DNA from 2 places in the Arthrobacter sp. sptzw42 genome. Region 2 is predicted to be linked to the other one. Evidence: riboswitches for the same ligand, from Rfam matches in the RefSeq annotation. Region 2 holds a riboswitch; the other holds the start of a gene.
What was found. Region 2 has a riboswitch for glycine ahead of gcvP (aminomethyl-transferring glycine dehydrogenase). Riboswitches for the same ligand answer to the same signal wherever they lie in the genome.
Positions count from the first base shown of each region.

Region 1 (3,402 bases), on a different contig from region 2:
ACCGCCCATGAGCTTTACGTAGGCCCAGGAGATGGGCAGCACGCCGGCGGAACCGTACTTCGAGGCCGAGACCGGGACGTCCTTCCCTTCAGTCCAGGTGGCCGCGTTGCCGGGCATGAACGGTGCCAGGTGTGCCTTGGCAGCGACCGGGCCGACGCCGGGGCCCCCGCCGCCGTGCGGGATGCAAAAGGTCTTGTGCAGGTTCAGGTGGGAGACGTCGCCGCCGAACTTGCCCGGCTGTGCGAGGCCAACCAAAGCGTTCAGGTTGGCACCGTCGACGTACACCTGGCCGCCCGCGGCGTGGACGGCGTCGCAGACCTCGCGCACGTCGGCGTCGTACACACCGTGGGTGGACGGGTAGGTGATCATGATGCAGGACAGCCCGTCCTTGTTGGCCTCGATCTTGGCGTACAGATCGGCGTGGTCAATGGTGCCGTCGGCCGCGGTGGCGACCACCACCACCTTCATGCCCGCGAGGACGGCGGAGGCCGCGTTCGTGCCGTGGGCCGACGCCGGGATCAGGCAGACGTTCCGTTGCTGGTCCCCACGGGAGTGGTGGTAGCCACGGATGGCAAGCAGGCCCGCGAGCTCACCCTGGGAGCCGGCGTTCGGCTGGATGGACACCTGGTCGTATCCGGTGATCTCCGCAAGATCCGCTTCGAGCCCGGATATCAGCTCACGCCAGCCCTCGGTCTGCGAGTCCGGGGCAAAGGGGTGGATGGAGGCGAACTCCGGCCAGGAGATAGCTTCCATCTCGGCCGTGGCGTTCAGCTTCATGGTGCAGGAGCCCAGCGGGATCATGGTGCGGTCCAGCGCCAGGTCCCGGTCTGAAAGCTTCCGGATGTAACGCAGCAGCTGCGTCTCCGAGCGGTAGGTGTTGAACACCGGATGCTGCAGGAAGTCCGAGGAGCGCTCGACGGCGGCGTCCAGGACAAACGCTCCTGTCACCTCTGCCGGCGGGGCACCGAAGGCGGCCAGGACGCCGTCGACGACATCCGGCGTCGTGGTCTCATCGGTGGAGAAGCCCACCGTGTCCGCGTCGATACTGCGCAGGTTGATGCCCTTGGCCTCGGCGGCAGCCACGATGCCCGCAGCCTTGCCGGGCGCGGAGACGGTGACGGTGTCGAAGAAGCTCCTGTGCAGCACCTCAAAGCCGGCGCCTTCAAGGGAAGCGGCGAGGATCCTGGCGTGCGCGTGGGCGGACCGGGCGATCGCCTTCAGTCCCTCCGGGCCGTGGTAGACGGCGTACATCGAGGCCACAATGGCCAGCAGCGCCTGGGCGGTGCAGATGTTGGAGGTGGCCTTCTCGCGGCGGATATGCTGCTCGCGGGTCTGCAGGGCCAGGCGGTAGGCAGGAACCCCGGCGGAATCCTTGGAAACACCCACCAGGCGGCCGGGCATGGAACGCTCCAGGCCTTTCTGCACGGCCATGTAGGCGGCGTGCGGTCCGCCGTAGAACAGCGGGACGCCGAAGCGCTGGGCAGAGCCGACGGCGATGTCCGCGCCCTGCTCCCCCGGAGGCGTGATGAGGGTCAGGGCGAGCAGGTCGGCCGCCACTGTCACCAGGGCACCGCGCTCCTTGGCGTCGGCGATCACGGCGGTGTGGTCGAAGACCCGGCCGGAAGCACCGGGCTGCTGGAGCACCACACCGTTGATGACGCCGTCGGGCAGGCCCTTGGAGAGGTCTGCGACCTCAACCTCAAAACCCAGCGCCTCGGCGCGGCCCCTGACGATGGCGATGGTCTGCGGCAGGCAGTCGGCATCCAACACCGTCTTGCCGTCGCGGGCTTCTGTATTCTTATTTGCCCTGCGCATCATCAGGACGGCCTCGGCCACCGCGGTTGCTTCGTCCAGCAGGGAAGCGTTCGCGATCGGCAGGCCCACCAGGTCCTGGACCATGGTCTGGAAGTTCAGCAGCGCCTCCAGGCGGCCCTGGGAAATCTCGGGCTGGTAGGGGGTGTAGGCGGTGTACCAGGCCGGGCCCTCAAGGATGTTGCGGCGGATCACCGGGGGCGTCACGGTGTCGTAGTACCCCTGGCCGATCATCTGCACGGCGGTCTTGTTTTTGGCTGCGAGCCTTCGCAGTTCAGCCAGCGCCTCCACCTCGCTGAGCGCGCCTGCCAGTTCCAGTGCAGTGTCCTGCCGGATGTCCTTGGGGACGGCGGTGTCAACCAGCGCGTCCACGGTGTCGTAGCCAATGGCCTTGAGCATGGTGGCGACGTCGTCTTCCCGGCGGGCGCCGATGTGCCGGTCAACGAAAGCGGCGGCCGCAGCTGAAGAAGCGTGGCCTGCGGTGGCGGCAGTGGCGGAGGCCGAGGATACAGTCACGAGGAACTCCATGGTTATGGCGGCGTCAGGGTATGCCGCATCGATTCGGGTCCCTCCCCGCTCTGTATTGGACCTGAGAGTTTCCGCGACGCCGGCTTCCGCCTGCCCGCTTGCACCGTCGGTGAGCACAGCAGTCCTGGTATCCAAATTCCGGATGCCTCTGCGGACAGCCTGCTGCTTTCCAGAGTTGCCTCGCCGCGGCGGTACATGGGCCTGTGAGATTCCTGGGGAGGTATTGCTCCTACGGCGCCTGCCAGTACCTTCCGGCAGAACTCTCCCGCCGCAGATCAAAGGCTATTCATTTTGTTTTTTCTTGCGGCCGGTCACGGCCCGCACATGGCCAATTCTCCTACGCCCCGGGCGCAGGAGCAAATACCGGCTAACCCCTCAGCCGGTGGACGGCGGCAAGGAGTTCGTCCACCTCCGCCTGCCTGTCAGCGGGGTTTCCCGATGGCCCGCTTTCCCACATGGCGTTGAAGTACAGCCCGTCCCCCATGTACAGCACTGCTTTTGCCATCGGCGCGCCAACGTCCTTGCCGATGAGGTCCAGCCATTGCTGCTGGATGGCGGCAAAGCGGCGCCGGGCATCTTCATGGGCTACCTCAGCCAGGCGCGTTGCGGCCACAAAGGAACGGTCCATAGGGGTGTCAGACCAGAGCGAGGACCGGATGAAGTACGCCGCCGCCCCCTCCGGCGCGGCCGCCATGACAGCGAAATCTTCCCCTGCGAGCCGGTCCAGCCGTTCCAGGGTGGCGGTGATCAGGGCGTCCTTGTTGGGAAAGTGGTACAGCAGGCCGCCTTTGGAAACACCGGCCCGCTTGGCCACCGCCTCCAAGGTGGCTGCCCTTTCGCCCACGTCAATCAGGAGTTCTTCGAAGGCGTCCAGGACAGCGTCTCGCGCTACAGGTTTTCGGGGCATGGCTTCCATCATGCATTGTCGCGGCCGGTTTCTTAACTGTACCGTCCGGACGGTATAGTTCCAGGATGATGTCTTCCCCTGCTTCCCCATCGAACATCACCGCCACCACCGTGCGGCGCGCCGGTTCTGCGAACGGCGGCAGCCGCGATTGGCTC
Region 1 covers NZ_JBNHEX010000012.1:87,223-90,624, forward strand. Annotated here, with positions in the region: gene gcvP (aminomethyl-transferring glycine dehydrogenase) at 1-2,340, opposite strand, end outside; glycine riboswitch at 2,520-2,618, opposite strand; gene AC5RT4_RS14560 (TetR/AcrR family transcriptional regulator) at 2,708-3,247, opposite strand; gene AC5RT4_RS14565 (MFS transporter) at 3,313-3,402, shown strand, end outside.
Region 1: linked by a shared signal. The riboswitch ahead of gcvP (aminomethyl-transferring glycine dehydrogenase) and the one ahead of gcvP (aminomethyl-transferring glycine dehydrogenase) in region 2 are both predicted to bind glycine.

Region 2 (3,402 bases):
TCCGCCCACACACAGGATGACCGAAGCAGCGGTAACCGGGCGCCCGCCGATCAACATTTCCTGCGGCTCGCTGAACGCTGCATCCCCTTGAAGGAACGTGATGTCCAGTTGCCGCATGGCCTCGTTGTACGCTTTGGCGTCAAGTACGCGGTCCACGGTCGATTGCACCCGCCGGACCAGCTGCGGCCAGTCCACCGCAGGCTCGTGGACCACAATTCCGTAGTCCCGGGCGGTGCGCACTTCCCTGTACAACCGCGCAGTCTTCGCCAGCACCCGCGTGGGCACGCAACCTGAGTTCACGCAGGTGCCGCCCAGCCGGGCACGCTCAACAACGGCGGTACGTGCACCCAGCTCCGCTGCCCGTGTTGCGGCAGCCATGCCCGCCGGTCCGGCTCCGACTACCAGGACATCAAAATCCATAACGCCTCCCTTGGCACCCATCCTGCCCCATGCGGCACGCACTTCGTCAGGGGGAACGTAGATCAGCCTGGCGCTCGCCGTCGTCGGGCTGCTTGTCCTGGCCTTCTGCGCGGGTTACGTGCTCGGCAGAAGAACGCACTCCAAGGAGCAGGAACTTCTTCGCAGGAAATTGAAGGGGTGCAGTGGTGGCTTTCTACGTCAAAATGGCAAGGTACAGCACCGGCACAGCCAACCCAAGGAGGAGTCTGATGAGCCACGTAACAACCAGTCCTGAGGCAGCAGCCGCGGCGCAAAGCCTTTTCAGGGTTGCGCTTGGAGGTGTTCTTATTGCCCACGGATCCCAAAAACTCTTTGGGTGGTTCGGCGGGGGAGGGCTCGAAGGTACCAGCAAGGGCATGCACGCCATGGGTTTCCGTCCCGCAAAACCCAGCGCAATCCTCGCCGGTGTAGGTGAAGCTGGAGCAGGTGTTGCCTTGGCCCTGGGCCTGGCTACCCCTGCCGCCGGCGCCGCCGCTGCAACCACGATGGGTGTGGCTGCAAGCGTTCACGCGCCGAACGGCTTTTTTGCCACTGAGGGCGGCCTGGAGTACCCGGCGGTCCTGGGTTTGGCGGCAGTGGCGTTCACTATCGGTGGTTCCGGCCCCTTCTCCCTGGACGCATTAACCGGTCACGTGTTGGACCGGCCCTGGATGCGCGCCACCGCTCTGGCTGTGATCCCCGCAGCCATGGGCATCCAGATTTACCGCCGGCGCAAAGCCCTGGCAGCCGACGCGCAGGCGCCGGCTGTAGCCACCGCGCCGGAAGAAGGCTGAGGGACTGCACGCCGCGACTGTCGACGGCGGGCACATCCCGCCGTGACTGTCGACGGCGTGGGACATCCCGCCGTCGTCCACTTGCGATGGGCGGCCGGGTAAGGGGCAGAATTCCCGAACCATCGGACGGTAATTTTGCATCCCGCGCCCTAACACGGTAACGTGTGAGCCGTGTCACCGAACAGTGACATGTGCTGATGATCTGCGGCGGGAGAGTCCTGCCGGTACGTTCTGCAGGCGCCGTAGGAGCAAATCCTCCCCAGGAATCTCTCAGGCCCACGTACCGCCGCGGCAAGGCAACTCTGGAAAGCAGTCCGGGCAACCGGGCTCACCGACGGTGCAAGTGGCGCTCTGCAAAACGCAGGGCAACGCAAAACTCTCAGGTCCGATACAGAGCGGGGAGGAACCCGAATCAACGTGGAGCTTAGGCGCCACCTGAATTATGGAGTTCCTCTCATGACGGTTCATTCGTCCCCTACCACCTTCGCAGACCGCCATATCGGCGCGCGCCGCCAGTCCGACATCGACACCATGCTCAAGGCCGTTGGCTACGACAGCGTTGATGGCCTCGTTGACAGTGCGGTCCCCGATTCCATCCGCCAGGACACGCCGCTCACCCTCGAAAGCGCCCTGAGCGAAGTCCAGGTCCTCGCCGAGCTCCGCAAGCTTGCGGGCAAGAACAAGATGGCCGTGCAGATGATCGGCCAGGGCTACTACGACACCGTGACCCCGCCGGTGATCCGCCGCAACATCCTCGAAGCACCCGCCTGGTACACCGCCTACACGCCGTACCAGCCCGAGATCTCCCAGGGCCGGCTCGAGGCGCTGCTGAACTTCCAGACCATGGTCCAGGACCTCACCGCACTCCCGGTGGCCAACGCCTCCCTCCTCGACGAAGCCACCGCCGTGGCCGAAGCAGTCCTCCTGATGCGTAGGGCCAACAAGTCCAAGACGGCCAAGGACGGCAAGACCGTCCTGGACGCCGACCTCCTCCCGCAGACCATCGCCATTGTGCTGGGCCGCGCGGAGGCCCTCGGGTTCGAAGTGGAAATCGCCGATCTCGCGGACGGCCTGCCCGACGGCGACATCAACGGCCTGGTCCTCCAGCAGCCCGGCGTCTCCGGCCGCGTCTGGGACCAGTCCGCCGTCATCGCCGAGGCGAAAGACCGCGGCGCGCTGGTCACCGTCGCCGCCGACCTCCTGGCCCTCACCCTCATCACCCCGCCGGGCGAGCAGGGCGCGGACATCGCCGTCGGCTCCACCCAGCGCCTGGGTGTCCCGCTGTTCTTCGGCGGCCCGCACGCCGCCTACATGGCCGTCCGCCAGGGCATGGAGCGCACCCTTCCGGGCCGCATTGTCGGTGTGTCCAAGGACGACGCCGGTGTCCCCGCCTACCGCCTGGCCCTTCAGACCCGCGAGCAGCACATCCGCCGCGAGAAGGCCACCTCCAACATCTGCACCGCGCAGGCGCTTCTGGCTATCGTTTCGTCGTTCTACGCCGTCTACCACGGCCCCGACGGCCTGAAGGCCATCGCCGAAACCGTCCACAACAACGCCCGCGCCCTGGCCACCACGCTGAAGATTGCCGGCCGCGAACTGGTGTCCGACACCTTCTTCGACACCGTCACCGTCCGCGTGCCCGGCAAGGCCGCCAAAGTGATCACTGCCGCCGAAGCCCGCGGCATCAACCTGCGCCTCATCGATGCGGACACAGTTGGCGTGTCAGTCGATGAAACCACGACGCCGGAGGTCCTCTCCGCGGTTGTTGTCGCCTTTGGCGCCGGTCCGGTTGTGGAGGCGTCCGGGTTCGAACTGCCCGAACCGGTGCTGCGCACCTCCACCTACCTGCAGCACCCGGTGTTCAACACCCACCGCTCCGAAACACAGCTGTTGCGTTACATCCGCCGTCTTTCGGACCGGGACCTGGCACTGGACCGCACCATGATCCCGCTGGGCTCCTGCACCATGAAGCTGAACGCCACGGCCGAGATGGAAGCTATCTCCTGGCCGGAGTTCGCCTCCATCCACCCGTTCGCTCCGGATTCCCAGACCGAGGGCTGGCGTGAGCTGATTTCCGGGCTTGAAGCGGATCTTGCGGAGATCACCGGGTACGACCAGGTGTCCATCCAGCCGAACGCCGGCTCCCAGGGTGAGCTCGCGGGCTTGCTGG
Region 2 covers NZ_JBNHEX010000003.1:327,213-330,614, forward strand. Annotated here, with positions in the region: gene AC5RT4_RS05565 (dihydrolipoyl dehydrogenase family protein) at 1-420, opposite strand, end outside; gene AC5RT4_RS05570 (DoxX family protein) at 669-1,232, shown strand; glycine riboswitch at 1,431-1,528, shown strand; glycine riboswitch at 1,530-1,636, shown strand; gene gcvP (aminomethyl-transferring glycine dehydrogenase) at 1,689-3,402, shown strand, end outside.